One region of the Chryseobacterium sp. UNC8MFCol genome, then DNA from elsewhere that is predicted to be linked to it. Evidence: riboswitches for the same ligand, from Rfam matches in the RefSeq annotation. Region 1 holds a riboswitch; the other holds the start of a gene.

Evidence for each region. A riboswitch is a leader RNA that binds a small molecule or an ion and turns the genes downstream of it on or off. The one in region 1 is predicted to bind thiamine pyrophosphate.
Region 2: it holds a riboswitch for thiamine pyrophosphate, as region 1 does, so the genes downstream of both, thiM (hydroxyethylthiazole kinase) here and thiS (sulfur carrier protein ThiS) in region 1, are expected to answer to the same signal.

The regions. Positions count from the first base shown of each region.
Region 1 is NZ_AXUZ01000013.1:191,318-201,883, reverse strand. Features, by position in the region: gene M030_RS0108000 (HesA/MoeB/ThiF family protein) at 1-107, opposite strand, end outside; gene thiH (2-iminoacetate synthase ThiH) at 123-1,241, opposite strand; gene M030_RS0107990 (thiazole synthase) at 1,332-2,111, opposite strand; gene M030_RS0107985 (thiamine phosphate synthase) at 2,108-2,722, opposite strand; gene M030_RS0107980 (thiamine phosphate synthase) at 2,738-3,325, opposite strand; gene thiC (phosphomethylpyrimidine synthase ThiC) at 3,322-5,133, opposite strand; gene thiS (sulfur carrier protein ThiS) at 5,157-5,363, opposite strand; TPP riboswitch at 5,420-5,516, opposite strand; gene M030_RS0107960 (RluA family pseudouridine synthase) at 5,745-6,425, opposite strand; gene M030_RS0107955 (hypothetical protein) at 6,431-6,748, opposite strand; gene panB (3-methyl-2-oxobutanoate hydroxymethyltransferase) at 6,752-7,567, opposite strand; gene M030_RS0107945 (Crp/Fnr family transcriptional regulator) at 7,885-8,598, opposite strand; gene M030_RS0107940 (heavy metal translocating P-type ATPase) at 8,688-10,566, shown strand, end outside.
Region 2 is NZ_AXUZ01000018.1:77,956-88,521, reverse strand. Features, by position in the region: gene M030_RS0112760 (ATP-dependent helicase) at 1-2,046, shown strand, start outside; gene M030_RS0112755 (TonB-dependent receptor plug domain-containing protein) at 2,303-5,089, shown strand; gene tenA (thiaminase II) at 5,298-5,948, opposite strand; gene thiD (bifunctional hydroxymethylpyrimidine kinase/phosphomethylpyrimidine kinase) at 5,935-6,768, opposite strand; gene thiE (thiamine phosphate synthase) at 6,765-7,394, opposite strand; gene thiM (hydroxyethylthiazole kinase) at 7,391-8,188, opposite strand; TPP riboswitch at 8,248-8,340, opposite strand; gene M030_RS0112730 (carbon starvation protein A) at 8,400-10,241, opposite strand; gene M030_RS0112725 (alpha/beta hydrolase) at 10,438-10,566, opposite strand, start outside.

The DNA.
Region 1 (10,566 bases):
CCGACGACAAGAACTTTTGAGGCCAAGATTTTCCTTTGTCCCTCCAGCCCTATTTCTTCAATAAAAATCTGCCGGCTGTATCTTTTAAAAGTATCGTCACTTTGCATATAAAACTACTATAATTAAACTCCGCTGTAAACAGCATCCCAGTCTTTCATTACGGGATCATATCCGGCATTTCTGATCATTTTCCTGATCTCTTCCATGCTTCTTTCATCACTGGTTTCAAATTGTTCCAGGGATTCCTTATCCACAGAATATCCACCGGGATTTGTTTTGGATCCTGCGCTCATCGCAGTAGCTCCCAACGACACAATATGATTTCTGAAGTTTTCATTTTCTCTTGTAGATATGGAGATTTCAAGGTCTTCGTTCCAGATTCTGTAGGCACAGATCAACTGAAGCAGATCTTTATCTTCCATGATAAAATTCGGTTCAATAATTCCCTCTGCCGGCCTCAATCTTGGGAAAGAAACAGAAAATTTAGTCTTCCAGTACTGTTTTTGAAGATAATCGATGTGAAGCGCATTGAAGAAGCTATCGATACGCCAATCTTCCAATCCAAGCAGTACACCCAGCCCTATTTTATGGATTCCTGCCCTGCCGATTCTGTCCGGTGTGTCCAGGCGAAAATGAAAATTCGATTTTTTACCTTTCGGATGGTATTCTTTGTACACTTCCTGGTGATAGGTTTCCTGATACACGAGTACTGAATGTACCCCTTCTTCCTTAAGAATACTGTATTCATCCTCCATTAAGGGCTGAACTTCAATAGAAATGTTCGAAAAATGTGGTTTTAATAACCGGACAGCATTTTGAAAATACGGCACTCCCACTATTTTATTCGCTTCCCCGCTTACCAACAGCACGTGGTTTACTCCCATAGATTTCAGCACTGAAGCTTCCACCATCAATTCAGTGTCAGAGAGGGTTTTTCGCTTTAAATGATTATCCAAGCTAAAACCACAATAGGTACAGATATTCTGGCATTCATTGCTCAGGTACAACGGAGCATATAGCTGAATGGTTTTTCCGAAACGTTTTTGGGTAAGAGAACGGGTCATTTTTGCCATCAGTTCCAGCTCCTGCGAAGCCACAGGGGAAAGCAGAACCAGAAAATCATCAACAGTTTTATGTTTTTTCTGAAGACTGTTTCTTACATCAGACAGACTTATCTTTTCGATTTTAGCTTTTACCTCATCCCATTGATACTGCTCAAAAATATCTTTAAAGCTATTCATGATCTTATTTTCTCAATATAAATTATAATACAAAGAATTCATTAAACTACAATAGTTAAAACTTATCGTTTAGATTTAAAAGCTAATTTGCTATTCTTCAAATAAAAAAGAAGTTAAAGGACTCGAAGCCTCTGCATGATTACCAACTGCTCCTAATCCCGCTTCGAAAGCTCTTCTTCCGGCAATAACGCCTTCTTTAAAAGCAACAGCCATATTGACAGGATTTCCTGCTACAGCAATTGCGGTATTCACAAGAACTGCATCGGCACCCATCTCCATTGCTTTTGCCGCATCAGAAGGCGCTCCGATTCCGGCGTCCACCACAACGGGAACATTGCTTTGACTGATGATAATTTCCAGGAAATCTAATGTCCGTAATCCTTTATTGGTACCGATGGGTGCCCCTAATGGCATGACCACAGCTGTGCCTGCATCTTCAAGACGTTTGCATAAAACAGGATCGGCATGAATGTAAGGCATTACAATAAATCCTAATCTGGCAAGTTCTTCGGTTGCATATAATGTTTCAATAGGATCCGGCAGCAAGTATTTCGGATCCGGATGGATTTCAAGCTTTACCCAGTTTGTTTGCAGAGCCTCTCTTGCCAGTTGGGCTGCCAATACCGCTTCTTTTGCTGTTCTCGCTCCTGAAGTGTTTGGTAGAAGATGTACGTTGGTCTCTCTCAATGAGTCCAATAAGTCATCTTCAGCCGATTGTGCATCGATTCTTTTTAACGCCATCGTCACCATATTGGTTTCTGAAGCCGTTACCGATGCTGCCATATCTCTGAGACTTCCGAATTTTCCGGTTCCCAGAAATAGTCTGGATTCAAAAGTTCGGTCTGCTATTATTAATTTTTGATTGTTCATATCATTACTTTTTTAAATTCATTGATCAGCTTAGGTTCTCTGGTAATCAGCCCTGAAACAGAGACTCCATAAATTCCGATCTGTTGTAGTGGTAAAAAATCTTCAAGGGTTACGCCACCAATCGCAAAGATCTTCGGAACTGCTATTGATCTTTGTCTCAGGCTTTCAACAACTTGCCTGTAGCCTTCGAAGCCAAGGATCGGACTTAGTTTTTCCTTGGTAGAAGTAAACCTTAAGGGTCCAAGACCGATATAATCACAAGACTCATCTATTCTTTGAATGACGTCTGAGATGGTATTGGCTGTACCTCCAATAATTTTATGTTTTCCCAGCAATAATCTTGCTTCCTCAACAGATCCGTCTGTAAGGCCTAAGTGAACTCCGTCTGCATCTGCTTCTTTCGCTACATGAACATTATCATTAATGATCAGGACAGACTGGTATTCAGAACAAAGGTGTTTGGACGTTTCACAAAGTGACAGTAATTCTTTTTCGTTACCACTTTTCCATCGGACCTGGATCCATTGTATCCCGTTATCAAGGGCCTTTCGAATGTTTAGTTCCTGCTCCTGAGCAGTATTTCCCTGTGATATATATTGTAATTTTTCCATAGGTAAGGTTTGATATTATTCGGAAATTGCTTTTCTGCATGATAAAAATGCTTCTACAGGATCGTCTGCCTGCCAAACTGATCCTAATAAGGCAATCCCATCCACTCCGGTTTCAAAAGCCCTTTGAATAGTACGATGATGAATTCCGCCTAAAGCAATAATTTTTACGTTGGGGTTATCTCTACTCTTCACCTCTTCTATCACTGTTGAGTCTTCTCCATATCCTTTTTTAGATATACTGGGGAAGAACGGGCTTATGAAAGCATATTCCCATTCTTTTCCCAGGTCATTAAAAGTGGTGATGTTGTGTACTGAGGTCGAAATACGATTTCCATTGATAAAAGATCGGTGTATATCCTCCTTTCGGTCTGCTTCCCTGAAATGGAATCTCGAAATCCTGAAATTTTCTCCCACTTCATAATGTTGATGCAGAACCAATTGAGGATAAAAAGATTGATCTATCTTTTCAATAAAATCGATCATTTTCTCTCTGCTGATTCCCGGTTTCCGGATATGCAGGAGATCAAGACCTTTTCGAAACAATTCGTTAATAATTCCGGTTTCGTTTACGAAAGATAATTCAGAAGTGATAACAAGGATCATATATAGATTTCTTTTCCTTTTTCTATAAATTCCTGAGATTTATCCAGCATTCCTTTTTCTGCAGATTCACGGATTTCCTGAGTAATTTTCATGGAACAGAATTTGGGTCCGCACATAGAGCAGAAATGGGCAATTTTAGCTCCTTCTGCCGGAAGTGTTTCATCATGATAAGCTCTTGCGGTTTCAGGATCGAGGGAAAGATTGAACTGATCTTCCCATCTGAATTCAAATCTTGCTTTACTTAGGGCATTATCCCTGTATTGAGCTCCGGGATGTCCTTTAGCCAAATCGGCAGCATGTGCTGCTAACTTATAGGTAATTACACCTACTTTTACATCATCCTTATTCGGAAGACCCAAATGTTCTTTTGGAGTTACGTAGCAAAGCATGGCACACCCAAACCACCCGATCATGGCAGCACCGATCCCTGAAGTAATATGATCATATCCCGGCGCAATATCTGTAGTTAAAGGTCCAAGCGTATAAAAAGGTGCCTCGTGGCATTCTTTGAGCTGCTTGTCCATATTTTCTTTGATCATGTGCATCGGAACGTGACCAGGTCCTTCAATCATCACCTGTACATTATGTTTCCAGGCAATTTTTGTCAGTTCACCTAAAGTTTCCAGTTCGGCAAACTGTGCAGCATCATTGGCATCTGCAATAGAACCCGGACGAAGACCGTCTCCCAACGAAAAAGCAACGTCATACTTTTTCATAATCTCACAAATCTCTTTGAAATGTGTATATAGAAAGCTTTCTTTATGATGAAACAGGCACCATTTTGCCATGATGGACCCTCCTCTTGATACGATTCCGGTTACCCTGTTGGCTGTCAGATGAATGTATCTTAATAAAACTCCGGCATGAATCGTAAAATAAGAAACTCCCTGTTCAGCCTGTTCAATCAAAGTATCCCTGAAAATCTCCCATGTAAGGTCTTCCGGCACTCCTTTTACTTTTTCCAATGCCTGATAAATAGGAACTGTCCCAATAGGAACCGGACTGTTTCTGATGATCCATTCTCTCGTTTCATGAATATTTTTTCCCGTAGAAAGATCCATAATGGTATCTGCTCCCCATCTGCATGCCCATACTGCCTTTTCTACTTCTTCTTCAATACCCGATGATACCGCACTGTTTCCGATGTTTGCATTGATTTTCACTAAAAAGTTTCTTCCGATGATCATCGGCTCACTTTCCGGGTGGTTGATATTGTTTGGAATAATAGCTCTACCGGCAGCAATTTCATCTCTTACAAATTCCGGAGTGATCTTACTTTTAGGAGTATTGGCTCCAAAACTATGTCCGGCATGTTGAAAGGCCATTTCTTTAGAGACGGAATCAAGCTGTTCTATCCTTTGATTTTCCCTGATCGCGACATATTCCATTTCAGGAGTGATAATTCCCTGTTTTGCATAGTAAAGTTGGGTCAATTCTTTTCCTTCTTGTGCCACTTTCGGCTGATGATCATAGGCAAAACGTAATTCATCAAGACGGGGATCCGCCAGACGGGCTTTCCCGTATTCTGAAGTAATTCCTTCAAGAACCGTCACATCTTCCCTGTCGAGGATCCATTGTTCCCTGATTCTTGGAAGTCCTTTCTGAATATCAATGGTTGCATTTTCATCAGTATAGGGACCTGAAGTATCATAAATGGTGATGGGAGCATTTTCTTCAAAGCCTCCATTGGTAAGTTTGGTAGGGCTAAGCTGTATTTCCCGCATTGCGACATTGATAGGATGTATTTTTCCTTCAACATAGATCTTTTTTGAGTTCGGAAATGGCGAACATGTAATGGAGTGAGCCATAATTTTTTGGTATTAATATGAAATTAACCGCCCTGAGTGGCAGTAATGATTAAAACTGAATCCTGATCTTTGAGAAATGTTTCTGCCCAGGCGGACAGCGGGATAATTCGATTGTTTACCGCTACGGCAATACCCTTTTTCTTTCCGGGTAGTTCCATAGCCAGAAGTGCTTCCAGGTTCTCAGGAAGTACATCAAATGTTTTTCGGGTGTGGTTGATTATAAGTTCCATTCCTAATTATTTAATACACTTTAGGAATGGCTATCATTGTACAATAGAATGTACAGCAAAAGTCACCTACTTTTCCCTACGCTGGTATGATCCAGATCAGGTTCAAAGGGTAAAGTCTCAGTCTGTTGATAACAGACACCCCTAAAGTATGGGACGAAGTTAGTTATTTTTTCAGAATGGGCAAAATTTTTGTAAGCGGGATGACGGAAGCAGGAATTTTAAAACGGTGAAACATTTTTATAGATTCCCGATGGCTTCGGATCAGGAAAATTAGTATAAAGGCCGAAAGGAAGAAGTTGAAGAATCCTTCTGTTCCTTTATTACTTCCAGCTTCAGGCAATGATTAAGTCCAATATGTATACGAAACAGATCTTATTTAAATTATTCTTCACAAGCTCTCCAGACCGCATCATTCTGTGGAACCGGAGCAATAATCTCAATTTTTTCTTTGGTAACAGGATGAATGAACTCCAGTTTTCTGGCATGCAGGTTAATTCCTCCATCCGGATTGGAACGTGGAGATCCGTATTTCAAATCCCCTTTAATCGGAACTCCTGATTTAGATAACTGAGCTCTGATCTGATGATGTCTTCCTGTTTCAAGATCAATTTCCAGAAGCAGGTAATTGTCTAATGTTTTGATGACATGATACGTTAAAATGGCTTCTTTGGCTCCTTCAGTAGCTTTCGGAAAAACGATAGCTTTATTATTCTTTTCATTTTTCTTCAGATAATGTACGAGCCTTTGACTTTGGGGAATCATTTCTTTCCCCACTACGGCCCAATATGTTTTTTTGACCTCACGATTTTTTACCATCTGAGTAAGTCGTGAAAGTGCCTTGGAAGTTTTTGCATAGATCACTAACCCCGATGTGGGACGGTCTATCCGATGAACCAAGCCGAGAAAAACATTTCCCGGCTTAGCATCTCTTATTTTGATAAAATTCTTGATAGATTCCAATAGTGACTCATCGCCGGTTTTATCGCCTTGTACAAGCTGTCCGACTTTTTTGTTCACCACCAGAAGATGGTTGTCTTCATATACAATCTGCTCCTTCATGATAGATTCTATCTTCTTCTGTTTGATAATGAAAGGATAATACCTCCCAGAAGACCAATGGTTTTAATAGCTGAAAGGCTTGACGTTTCAGGGATAAATGCTCCCACCACGCATACTGCAGCGGCGGCATACATGGCATACACAAAGTTCTTATTGGTAAGTAATGGAGCCTGAATAAAGAAACTTGCTCCGATCAGCACATAAAAAACTTTTCTGGAAAGTAAGTGATTGATTTCAGGGGAAAATAAATTGAACCATCCCACAGCAAGACAAATCAATGCTGCAATGGATAAAATTCCCTGGATAGATTGTTGTTGATTTTGCATTAATTAATAACTTTCGTTTTCGTTTGGAAACTCTACACTTTTCACGTCTTTTACGTATTGAGCTACAGCTCCGGTGATTTCTGTGTAAAGATCAAGGTATCTTCTTAAAAATTTCGGACTAAAGCCTTTGTTCATTCCTACCATGTCATGATATACCAAAACCTGCCCGTCACAATCTGCTCCGGCCCCGATTCCAATGGTTGGAATGGAAATACTTTCTGTAACTTTTTTAGCTAAATCAGCAGGAATTTTTTCCAATACAACTGAAAAACATCCTAATTCTTCTAAAAGCTGTGCATCGGCAATCAGTTTTTCAGCTTCAGCTTCTTCTTTTGCTCTTACTTTATAAGTTCCGAATTTATAGATAGATTGTGGAGTTAGTCCCAAATGTCCCATTACCGGAATTCCGGCATTGATGATTTTTTTTATTGATTTTGAAATTTCTTTTCCCCCTTCAATTTTTACTGCATGAGCTCCTCCTTCTTTCATCATTCTTACTGCAGATTCCAGTGCTTTTTCAGGATTACTCTGATACGTTCCGAAAGGTAAATCTGCAATCACCAGAGCCCTGTCGGTTCCTCTTACCACACTTTGAGCGTGATAGATCATTTGATCCAGCGTAATAGGCAATGTAGTTTCAAAACCAGCCATTACATTCGCTGCAGAGTCTCCAATCAAAATAGCATCTACTCCGCCTGCGTCTACCATCTTTGCAGTGGTAAAGTCATAGGCCGTAAGCATTGTTATCTTTTCCTTGTCGAATTTCATTTTACGCAAGGTTTCAGTCGTAACTTTTTTAATTTCAGAGTGAACAGACATAATTTATCTTTTTACGTTTTATTTACTATGTTAGAAATCTATATTATAGTATTCCCTTGAAGAATATTTTTTATAATTATAAACTTAAAAAATCAGAATTTGTGGTGTGCAAGATACGAACAATAAAACAGTAAGCATGATATATAGAAACTATTTTCATTATAATTATACTCTTACTTCACGGGTTTCGTGAGTGCCTATATTGGATTTGTGACTTTGGTACAGTCAAAAAATACAGAAGTTGGAGTACCTTTTCTTTCTATCTTTTGATATTTTTCAAAGTTTACTCCAACTTCCATAGAATTTGTATTTTAAACTTATAGAACTACATGACCGAGTTTCATAAGCTTATCGTGGTTGAGAATTTTAATATTTCGTCCATCCACTTCAATCAGACTGTCCTGTTTGAATTCGGATATCAGACGGATGGCGCTTTCTGTGGCCGTACCAATGATATTGGCAATTTCTTCTCTTGTCAATGAGATTTTGATAAATCCTTCAGGATCTACGCCAAGTTTCTGCTCCAACAGCAGTAAGATCTCGGCAAGCCTTTCCCTCACCGTCTTTTGGGCAAGGAAGGTAATGGTATTGGAAGATTCTCCTAATTCGTAAGAAATTTTCTGAAGCATTACGAAAGACAACTGTGGGTCTACCTCCAAAAGATACATGAAAATATCTGCTGGTAAAAAGACACATTCGATATCTGTCATTGCTTCTGCTTTGGCCTGGAAATTTTCCCCGCAAAGCAAAGAACGATAGCCGATAATGTCCCCTTCTTTGATAAATCTTAAAATCTGATCTTTCCCGAATGCTCCCGACTTGGATAATTTAGCGGCTCCTTTTTCAAGAACATAGACTCCTTTGGGAGTTTCTCCATCCTCAAAAATAGTATCGTGTTTCTGAAAACTCAATCTTTTTTTACCGTTAATATATTTTTCAAAATCTGCGCTAGAAAGTCTTTCCTTAAATGATTTATCATTAAAAACTTTGGCGAACCTCTCTTCAATTGCTATCTGTTGTTCCTGCGGCATTTTATATGATATTTATCACAAAAATAGAACTTTTTAAATCGATAAACAAAAAAAATTGTTATAATTTTGTAGTTCAATATATTAGGGTGGTGAGCGAGAACTGTTTTCATTGTGGTCAAGGTATAGAAAAAGAGAGAATTTTGTTTGATGAAAAGACTTTCTGTTGTAACGGATGTAAGTCTGTCTATGAAATTCTGAATACGAATAATTTAAGTAATTTCTACGAACTTAATAAAGGGGCAGGAATTCGTCCGAATGATGAAAATTCTACCCAATTTGATTACCTGGACACCCCCGAAATCTTCGAAAAGGTTACTGATTTCTCTGAAGGGAAAACCAGTCTGGTTACCTTCAAAATTCCCGTAATTCACTGTTCTTCCTGTATATGGCTGCTGGAAAGCCTTCACACATTAAACAAGCATATTAAATACTCGCAGGTCAACTTCACAAGGAAGACCCTGCAGATCTCATTCAACCATAACGACCTGAAATTAAGCGAACTCGCTAATTTTCTGACCAATTTAGGATACAAGCCTGTGATCAGTCTTGAGACCGCTGAAAAGAATGTTGATCATCTCGACAAATCACTTCTTGTTAAGTTTGCCATTGCCGGTTTTGCATTCGGAAACGGAATGTTCCTGGCTTTTCCGGAATACGTAGGAGGTGAAGACTACTGGATGGAACATTACAAAGGGCTTTTCAGAGTGCTGATGTTTTTACTTGCATGCCCGGTTGTCTTTTATTCCGCGTCAGATTATTACAAATCCGCATGGTATGGTCTGAAAAATAAAATCGTCAATATTGATGTTCCTATCGTACTGGGAATATTTGTTCTTTTCGGAAGAAGTATCTATGAAGTGGCAACAGGTTATGGCCCCGGATATTTTGATACACTTTGTGGTCTGTTGTTCTTTATGCTGATGGGAAAACTTTTCCAGAAAAGAACCTACAGTGCCCTTTCGTATGACAGGGATTATAAATCCTTTTACCCTATTGCCGTAACTAAAGTAGACTTTGAGGGACACCAGGAAAACATCCTTCTTTCTGAAGTAAAAGTGGGTGACCGGATTTTAGTTAGAAACCAGGAAATCATCCCTGTAGACGCCATTCTGATCAACGGAGAAGGAAATATAGACAACAGCTTCATTACCGGAGAAAGTGAAAGCATCAGCAAACAACCCGGAGATAAAATTTTTGCCGGAGGGAAACAGATCGGGTCATCTCTTGAACTGGAAGTTATAAAAAATGTCGACCAGAGCTACCTTACCCAGCTCTGGAATAAAGAAGCCTTTAAGAAACATGAAACCGGTCTTGATACGCTTACGAATAATGTCAGCAAATATTTCACATTCATTATTTTAGGGATTGCGTTAATTTCGGGAATCTACTGGGCATTTATCGATCTTGAGAAAATGTTTCAGGTCATTTCAGCTATTTTGATCATTGCCTGCCCTTGCGCACTTGCGCTTTCTGCTCCATTCACTTTTGGACACATTATGAGAATCCTGGGTAGAAACAAATTCTACGTTAAAGATACGTTAACTATTGAGAAAATCGCAAAACTAGACACCATTGTTTTTGATAAAACAGGAACAATTACTCACAGAAAGAAGTCGAATATCAAATATGAAGGTACTGAAATCAGTGAGTTCGATGCACTGAACATCAAAACATTATTAAAGAACTCTAACCACCCTCTGTCAAAATCTTTATATGAATTTATTGAGGTGAAAGACGACTATTTCCCGGTTGAAAACTTTGTGGAAATTTCAGGAAAAGGGTATGAAGCTAATGTAAGAGGAAATCTTTACAAAATAGGATCGGCCCGATACAACAATCAGGAACCCAAAAATCTGGAAACGGCAGTATACATCAGCAAAAATGATCAGTTTTTAGGTAAATTCATCTTCAAAAATGAATACCGTCCGAAACTAAAAGATCTGTTCAATAAACTTACCCACTACAAAA
Region 2 (10,566 bases), on a different contig from region 1:
AGAATTGAAGCCCACTATCTGGGATATCCTTCCAATTTTACGATCTACGATCAGCAGGATGCGCTGAATGTGATCAAAAAAGTATTGAAGGATATGAATATTGATGCCGACCTTTATAAACCGAAAAAAGTTCAGGCGAGAATTTCCACCTACAAAAATAATCTGATCACGGTAAAAGCCTATTTCAATAATCCGGAGCTGATGGAGGCTGATGAAAAGGCCAATATGAAGTTCATCGGGCAGATTTATCAACGATATGTAGAGCAGTGCTTTAGAAACGGATCTATGGATTTTGATGATCTTTTGTTGAAAACCAACGAATTGTTGACCCGTTTTCCTGAAGTGTTGGCCAAATATCAGGACAGATTCCGGTATATCATGGTGGATGAGTACCAGGATACCAACCACTCACAGTATCTTATCGTAAAAGCATTGGCTTCAAAATTTGAAAATATCTGCGTGGTAGGGGATGATGCACAGTCAATCTATTCATTCCGTGGGGCTAATATTTACAATATTTTAAACTTTAAAAAGGATTATCCGGATGCGATAACAGTATCTCTGGAACAGAATTATCGTTCCACGCAGAATATTGTAAATGCTGCGAACGTGGTTATTGCTAAAAACTTACAGCAATTCAAAAAAAACGTGTTCAGTGATAATGAAGAAGGTGATAAAATTAAAATATACCGCTCTCTTTCCGATGCTGATGAAGCTAACTTCGTAGCAGGAAATATCTGGGAACTGCGTAACAGAGATCAGAGGAAATACAGCGATTTCGCTATTTTATACAGAACAAACTCTCAGACCAGAGCATTTGAAGATGCGTTAAGACGTAAGAATATTCCCTATAAAGTATATGGAGGCCTTTCCTTCTATCAGAGAAAAGAGGTAAAAGATTTAATCGGTTATCTTCGTCTTCTGATCAATGAAAATGATTCAGAGGCGTTAATGAGAATCATCAATTACCCTGCAAGAGGAATTGGAGAAACCACTCAGAATAAACTGATTGTATTTGCCGATGCTCAGAATATTTCTGTTTCCAAAGTTTTGGATAATCTGCCAATGTACGCACCACAATTAGGGCTGAACAATGGGGTTTTAAACAAATTGAATGACTTCTGGTCGATGATCAAAGCTTTCCAGGTATTGCTGAAAACAGATACAGCATACAGTGTAGCAATGGAAGTGGCCAAACGAAGCGGACTGATCAAATTTTTAAAAGATGACCAGACACCGGAAGGAATTTCCAGGGTAGAAAACGTACAGGAATTGATGAACTCTATGCAGGGATTCATTGAAGAACAAATGCAGCTGGAAGACGGAGATCCAAGCCTTTCCAATTTCCTTGAAAATATTGCCCTTTCTGCAGATACACAGGATAAAGAGCTTGAAGATGACATGGTTTCCCTGATGACGATCCACCTTTCAAAAGGATTGGAGTTCCCGGTGGTACACCTGGTAGGTCTTGAAGAAAACCTGTTCCCAAGCTTTATGAGCTCAGCTACCAGAGAAGATCTTGAAGAAGAAAGACGATTGTTCTATGTAGCTTTAACAAGAGCGGAAAAGCAGGCATTTTTCTCTTATGCTGTTTCCCGTTTTCAGTGGGGGAAAATTACAGATGCAGAACCATCCCGATTCTTGAGCGAAATCGACGACGAATATATTGAGTTCCTTAATCCTGCCCTTGAAAAAAGATTTATCAATAATGCCGGCGTAAAATCCAATATTTTTGATGAGCATCCTTCTGAGATGAAAAGTTTCAGAAAAGTGGAGAAAAAGACTATTGACAGAGGAGAAACCTCGAAACCTGCTCCTGAAGCCAGAAAACTGAAACCGGTAAGTACAGCCAAAATCATCAATCCAAGCGGAGCTTCTTCTCAGGATATTGAAGTTGGAGATAAGGTAAGACATGATCGTTTCGGAATTGGTGAAGTGTCTTTCTTAGACGGTACCGACCCTCAGAACATCAAAGCAAAAGTTATTTTCATCCATGAAGGAGAAAAAAACCTGATTTTAAAATATGCGAAACTGACAAAGATTTAAGCATAAAATACTTCAATAAATATAATTAATACAAAACGGATTCAAATGTGAGTCCGTTTTTCTTTTTAACATTTCCGCTATAGATTTTTTTGTTAAATCGTAACGGTTACATGAAAAAAGAATTAACTTTAATAAGGGATAGAAAGAAACGATAATTATTTTTTATAAAACAAAGTCTATTATTTTTGTGGACTAATGAATAAGTTTTACATTTGCACCTTGTAAAAACATAAATGTTCAATCAAATTCTAACTAAATGAGAAATAAAAAAACTATTCTTTCGGCCTCTGTTCTATTTTTCCTTGGGGTATATACCTTCGGACAGGAAAAAGACAGCATCAAAGTAAAAAAAGACAGCATAAAGACCAATAATGTAGAAGAAGTAGTGGTACTGGGCTCCAGAGCCGGGGCAAGATCAAAAACTGACAGTCCGGTTCCTGTGGATGTATTCAACATCAAGGAATCTTCAGTCATTTTACCACAAAATAATATTGGCCAGATTCTGAATGCTATAGCTCCTTCTTTTACGTCTACCATTCAGACCAATTCAGATGGTACCGATCACCTGGACCCTGCTCAGCTTAGAGGGCTTGGCCCTGATCAGGTATTGGTTCTGATGAACGGAAAGAGAAGACATACCTCAGCATTGGTCAATGTAAACGGAACTCCCGGAAGAGGAACGGTAGGAACCGACCTGAACGCTATCCCGTCTTTTGCTTTAAACAGAATTGAAGTATTGAGAGATGGGGCTGCTGCCCAATATGGTTCAGATGCCATTGCCGGAGTCATGAATCTTGAACTTAAAAGGGATACAGGAAAACTGGCCGGCCAGATCAGCTACGGAGGCAATTTGACCCCTGCCGCTAATGACCATACCGGAAACTTTGACGGGCAGAATATTCAGCTGGACCTGAATTATGGTAATAAAATCGGGACCAAAGGTGGTTTTTTCAATATTACCTGGTCCTCGCAATTCAGAAATCCTACCTACAGAGCAGGAACAGAAAGTGCTCCTATCTATAATGCCTACAACGCCATCGAAAGACGTGCACTCAATGACGGAGTGAACCTTTCTTCTCTGTTTAATAATATAGGAAATACTCCTAATTCTCAGCAATTGGTAAATTATATCCATCAATATGCCAAGAATGTGGATTATTTTTCACAAAAGTTACAGGATGATATTCAGGGAGCCAACACGATCGGAGCATTACAAAATGTGTTGAAATCCGGAAGTTTTACCAGGGATCAGCTTAACTATATAACGGATCAGGAATTGGCCTACAGAGGGCAGACCAGAAAGGATTTCAATATGCAGGTAGGACAGTCTAAACTCAATAACCATCAGCTTTTTATCAATGCTGAGGTACCTGTGAGTGATGATTGGAAGGTCTATACTTTTGGAGGCTACAGCCTGAGACATGGTACTTCCGGAGGATTTTACAGAAGACCAAGTGAAAGCAGAACCTTTACGGGATATTATCCGGACGGTTATCTTCCACAGATCAGTACCGATATCCAGGATATCTCGCTGGCTGCCGGAATCAAAGGAAAATGGGACGGCTGGCATGTCGATTTGAGTAATACTTTCGGGCAAAACTCTTTTACATATAACATCGGCAATACAGGAAATACGTCGTTGCGGTTTGCTTCTCCCAAGGAGTTCAATGCCGGAGGTTTAAGATTTACCCAAAACACCATCAACCTTGATTTTTCTAAGAAATACGATGTCCTGGAAGGATTAAATGTGGCTTTTGGAGGTGAACACCGTTTTGAAAATTTTAAAATGACCGCAGGGAAAGAAGCTTCCTATGCTACCTATGATGTTTTCGGAAATGTCTGGAACGGAAATTCCCAAAGACCTACTGATTTCTTTGGAGCCTCACTTCCGGGTGGTTCACAGGTGTTCAGTGGATTCAGACCTGAAAATGCTGTCAATAAAAACAGACAGTCAGTAGCAGCGTACGCAGATCTTGAATTCAATTTTACAGACTGGCTTTTGGTAGATGCCGCAGCGAGATATGAAAATTATTCGGATTTCGGTTCTACTTTTAATTATAAACTGGCCTCAAGAATCAAAGTAGCCCCGAATTTTAATGTAAGGCTGGCGGGATCTACAGGATTCAGGGCGCCATCCATTCACCAGATCTACTATAATGTTACGTCTACCCTGTTCGTAACTTCACCTCAGCTGCCAAACGGACAGCTTCTGGAGGTTGGAACATTCAGTAACGATTCACAGGTGGCAGGATTACTAGGAATACCAAAACTGAAACAGGAAACATCCAAATCGGCCAGTGTAGGATTTACCTATAAAATCCCATCCGTGAATTTAACATTCACTGCTGACGGATATTTTACCAGGATTGATAACAGAATCCTCCTTACTGACCAGTTTTTAAAAGCCAGTGTGTCTGATGACGCCAAAAAAATCTATGAGCAGTTAGGGGTGAATGCAGCACAGTTCTTTACCAATGCCATTGATACGGAGACAAAAGGATTGGATGTGGTTATCTCTCACAATGCAAGATTTTCCGGGGTAAAATTAGATAATAATTTTGCCATAAACCTTAACCAGACAAAACAGGTGGGAGATATTCACTCTTCCGGGCTTCTGCGATCTCCGGAGCTTGAAAAAATCTATTTCTCTGAAAAATCAAGAGTCTACCTGGAAGAAGCAGTACCGAGAGTAAAAGCGAGTCTTTCTCATACCCTTACCTGGAAGAACGCCAGTTTCTATCTTAGGAATACCTATTTTGGTAAGGTGACCGGTGCAGATGTACTCGATGTCAATGGAGACGGTGTCATAGGATTCAACGAACATCAGAAAATAGGAGATAAGATTATTACCGATATTTCTGTGGCGTATCAGTTCACTAAAAATATCGGACTGACTTTAGGGGTCAATAACCTGTTTGATATTTATCCTACGAAAAATCTTCCCGCTTCGGCCAATAATGACCAGTTTGTCTATTCACGGTCTACTTCCCAGTTTGGACAAAACGGACGATATGTATTCAGCAGGCTTAACTTCAACTTTTAATCAAGACTGATATTTATAAAAAACGGAACTTAAAAATGAGTTCCGTTTTTTATTATATAGTGTTGGAGAAGCCATAATAGGTATATCCTGTGTTTCTTTTTGCCTTTAAAAATTTATGATTTAATAGGTAAATCTTGCATTGCTGTAAATCACAAATTGAAATTTTCAGTGATTAGGATAAAGCTTTAACTTCCTTCCTCCAGCGTCCTTACTTCCATTTCTTCAGTTCATAGGCTGCTTCCCAGAAGTGATATTCCATTCTGGATGCTGTGGCAAAGGCTTCATTCATTTTTTTTCTTGTTTCTTTGGTCGTGTTTTCAGCTAATCTGTCACAGATGGCGATAGCCTGATCTACAGCTGTTGAAAATTCTTCTCCCGCATACGTGGCAATCCATTTTTCATAAGGATTGTCAACTGTATTTTGAATCTCATAAATATAATTTCCAACCTCGCGATAAATCCAGAAGCAGGGTAGAACTGCTGCAACGGCAATTTCTACAGATTCCAGCGCTGCAGTACTTCTCAGAAAGTGAATATAATGATGACATGCAGGTTCTAAAACTCCCTTATCTGTTAATCCAAAATCTTTGAAGTAAGATTCATGAAGGGCATTTTCCACAACAATGGCATTTTCTGCAAAGCGCATAAAAGCCAATACATCATGAAGATCGGTAATTTTCGCGGCAATTAAAGAGAGAGTCCTTCCAAAATGCTCCAGGTATAAAGAATCCTGGGCCATATAAAAACGGAATTTATCTTTTGGTAAGCTGCCTTCCGATAATTCTTTGATAAAAGGCATATTAAGAATTGACTGATAGCATTCTTGTATTTCCTTCCAGGTTGATTCAGACCATTTCATTTTTGATAAGTTTTTGAGGATTAAAAAAATGGTTCAGCGGTCCGTTTCCGTGACCAGTTTGTACATCGGTTCCATTTTCTATGGCCTGATAAACATATTGCTGCCCAAGGGAAACCGCCTCAAATAAATTTTTTCCCTGAGCGATATATGCTGCAATGGCGGATGAAAGGGTACAGCCTGAACCGTGGGTATTGTTAGTATTGAATTTTGTTGTTTCAAAAGAGTGAAATTTTTCATCCTCATCATAAAACAAAGAAGTAATTGTTGAGGTTTCCTGATGACCGCCTTTGAGAAGAATCGTTTTACAGCCCAGCTTTTTGATTTTGGCTCCTGCAGTATATAAATCTTCCAGGGTTTCTACCTTTATATCGGCTAAAATCGCAGCCTCGTCCATATTGGGGGTGATGACATCTGCAATGGGAAACAACTTTTCAGTAAGTGCTGTGATTGTTTTTTCTTCAATCAGACGGTGTCCGCTGGTGGCAACCATTACCGGATCGAAGACCACAGGTATTTTGGGATATTCTGCCAAGGTGGAAACAATGGTTTCTACCAGTTGAGGAGTATGAACCATTCCGATTTTAATAGCATCAGGAACAATGTCGTCCAGAATTGCCTTTATTTGATCCGCCACTGCTTCTACAGGTACAGGATATATTTTTCGTACCCCCTGAGTATTCTGAACAGGCAAAGCCGTTAATACCGAAGTAGAATAGCAACCTAAAGCAGAAGTTGTTTTAATATCAGCCTGAATACCGGCACCACCGCTTCCGTCGAAACCTGCAATGGTCAATACGGATGGATATTTATATTTTTTCATTTTACAATTTCATTTTTTAATTCATAAGCTGCTTTCTGAGGATCTGCAGCGCTGCATATTGCAGAAACGACAGCAAGGCAATCTGCTCCGGCATGGATGACTGCCTTTGCATTTTCCACCTGAATATTGCCTATCGCTACCAAAGGTTTTTGGGTGAGTTGCCTGATTTGATTAATTCCTTCCAGTCCCCATTCTATGATAGTGTCTGTCTTGGTTTTTGTTTTAAAAACAGGACTTATTCCCAGATAATCAGCTACTGCAGTTTGTTCATTGTCAAGTTGTGTCAGATCCTCTATAGAATAACCGATTATTTTATCCTCAACAAGAGGTCTCAGTTCAGTAGGGGCCATATCATGGTTACCAACATGAATACCTGCTGAATTTGCTTTTTCCGCAACAGTGATATTATCGTTGATGATAAGCGGAATATTATATTTATTTGTCACTTCAATCAATTGCAACGCTTTTTGAAGAAATATTTCCGTATCGTCATTTTTTTCGCGGAGCTGTATAATATCTACGCCACCAAGTATGGCTTGTTCTGCAACTTCCAGAAAGTTTTTCCCCCTGCAATCTGCTTGAGAAATTACCAGGTATAACGAGTAAGGGAAAGTTTTCAGCCTCATGATTTTGTAAGTTTTAAATGGCCTGTAAATTCTTCTTCAGTCATATTGTATAATTTGTCAGTCAAATGAACCTGAAGACTGCCCGGACCATTGCTTTCACGAACAGCCAGTTCGCCCGCTATTCCTAATAATGCCATGGCAGCAGCAGTTCCGGATGCTTTATCTTCTGTAACCCCGATGAAAGCACCAATCAATGCCGTAGCAGAACATCCCAGTCCTGTTACCTTGGTCATAAGAGCATGCCCGTTTTTGATCTGTATAGATTGATTTTGGCTAAGAATGATATCCGTTTCTCCCGATATACAGACGATGGTGTTATATCGGTTAACCAGGATTTGTGCGGCTTCAACAGCGTCATAGCTTGCTGCTGTACTGTCGACTCCTTTAGTGACGGTTGTATGGGTTTTGGCCAGAGCAATAATCTCTGAAGCATTTCCCCGGATTACGGTAGGATGAAATTGTAATAGGTGCTGCAATGTCTGGTCCCGAAAAGAAGTAGCTCCCGCACCTACCGGATCCAATACCCATGGCTTATGGAGCATATGCGCGGTTTCAGCGGCTAAACGCATGGATTCTGCCCAGTATTCATCAAGGGTGCCGATATTAACAACCAGAGCATGAGCTATACTGACCATTTCTTTGATTTCAGAATGCGCATGCGCCATAATAGGAGAGGCTCCAGCAGCCAGAAGGGCATTGGCTGTATTGTTCATCACTACATAGTTGGTAATATTGTGAACCAGAGGAGACTTTTGTCGTACAAGCTGAACGTGTTGCCAGAGAATTTTTTCCATTGTTATTATTCAAAATAAAATAGCTTTAGGAAAAATCCGAAACAAAAAGACATAAGAAATCATGTCATTTTGCTTTTCCCTACGTCGGTGTAAGCCGTATCAGGTTCAAAGGGACTCTCTCAATTCTTTTCAGAATACCCCTAAAGCAAAACAAATGTATAAAAATTATCACAGGAAGCAAAGACCTTTAACAGATTTTGCTGAGCGTCTATCATCTCTCTACCAGCTCTTTCACCGGTTCTCCGTAGTAATCAATCTCTGTTGTTTTGATTTGAAGAAGCTGGTACCATTTTCTGAAAGCTCCTATGAAAACAATCAGCATCAGGACCATGGCCGTTACGGCTAAGGCAGCTAATAAATACTGTTCTTTCGGAATATAAATGCTGGTCACCTGAATATATCCGGCCCAGAAAGTAATGATTGCCATAAAAACACCGGGAATAGCCGAGCATAATGCATACTTTCCTCTGTTCATCCTGATCAGCATCGTAGTACAGACAATCAAACCACAGGCAGCCAGCAGCTGATTACTAATGCCAAATAATGGCCAGATGCTGCTTACATTTCCGGTGTATACCAGATAGCCCCAGGCGAAAGTAAATAGCAAACTGCTGATGATAATTCCGGGAACCCAGTTTTTATCATTGAATTTTGGAACAACAGAACCCAGCATTTCCTGTAGAAAGAAACGTCCCACTCTGGTTCCTGCATCAATAGCCGTAAGGATGAATACCGCTTCAAACATGATGGCAAAATTATACCAGTACGCTGTCAGTTGATCCATATAAGGGATTTTGTTGAAAATGTGAGCCATTCCCACAGCCAGCGAAACAGCACCACCGGTTCTTCCGTAAAGGTCAATACCAATTTTTTGAGAATAGTAATCAATATCAACTCCATGTAATGTAGGATGTGCAGCCAGAAATGAATCATAAGCGTCTTTCGGAGTATTGATGGCAAAATAATCACCGGGCATCAAGGTACATGCGGCGATCAGAGCCATAAGGGCTACAAAGCCTTCTACCAGCATAGCACCGTATCCTACGAAAAGAATTTCTTTTTCTTTATTGAGCATCTTGGGAGTGGTTCCCGTGGCGATTACCGCATGAAATCCGGAAATGGCTCCACAGGCAATTACAATAAAGATGAAGGGAAGTACCGGGCCGCCGATCACAGGACCGCCTCCATTTACAAATGCAGTAATAGCCGGCATCTGTACAGTAGGATGAATGACAATGACGCCAATGGCCAGCATAATGATTGTCCCGATCTTAAGGTAGGTAGAAAGGTAGTCCCTCGGAACTAAAAGCAACCAAACCGGTAATACGGATGCCAGAAAACCATAAAGGGGGATGGCTATAGAGATGGTTTTAATATCCCAGGAGAATAAATTATTCATCGTAGGGTTCTGCATAAGACCATGTCCGCCGATAATGCCGGCAATTAACAGGATTCCTCCCAGAATACTGGCAAAGAGAACGCTGTTTTTTTTGTAACGCATGATCAATCCCATGATGATAGCGATGGGCATTGTGATGACTACTGTAAAGAGTGACCATGAGGCTTCATGCATCGCATTGATACAGGCAAGGGATAACCCCGCAAGTGTAAGAATTAATATAAACAGGATCGCAAAGCCGGCTACGGTTCCCGTAGTTTTACCGATTTCTTTTGAAGCAATAGTGGCGAGACTTTGCCCTTTATGCCGTACAGAAGCAAACAATACAACCATATCGTGCACCCCGCCACCCAGCACGCAGCCTATCAGGATCCACAATGCACCGGGAAGATATCCGAATTGGGCGGCGAGAACAGGTCCTACCAAGGGCCCGGCAGCAGCAATGGCTGCAAAGTGATGCCCGAAAAGTACGTTTTTATTTGTTGCTACATAATCTTTACCGTCGGCAAATTCCACGGCAGGGGTCGTATGTTGATCATTAAGCCGCAAGACTTTGTTTGCAATAAAAATACCGTAAAAACGGTAGGCAATAGCAAAAATAAGTACAGATACGAATATAAGGGTTAGAGCATTGATATTGTCCAAGAAATCCATATTCTTCAGGTTTTAAAGTAAATAATTTAAAGTATTGTCTTTTTTGTTGAGAATAAATTAAATATTAGCCAAGGTAATTATTTTTTAAATAAAAACTAACGATATGTATATCAATCTAGCAAATTTTTTGCTCCGTTTTTATCTGTACTTTTATTTATGGATGTTTAAACAATTTTAACAGATCTAAAGTATAGTTTTATTTTTTCTGCGAAACAATAAAATCTACTGTCTGATCTGTCATTTTATCAAGAGCGGTTTTATCTGTTGTGGAAAAACTGTGCACTCCGTTGTCAATAATAATTAAGGAAGTTTCTACTTTGGCTCT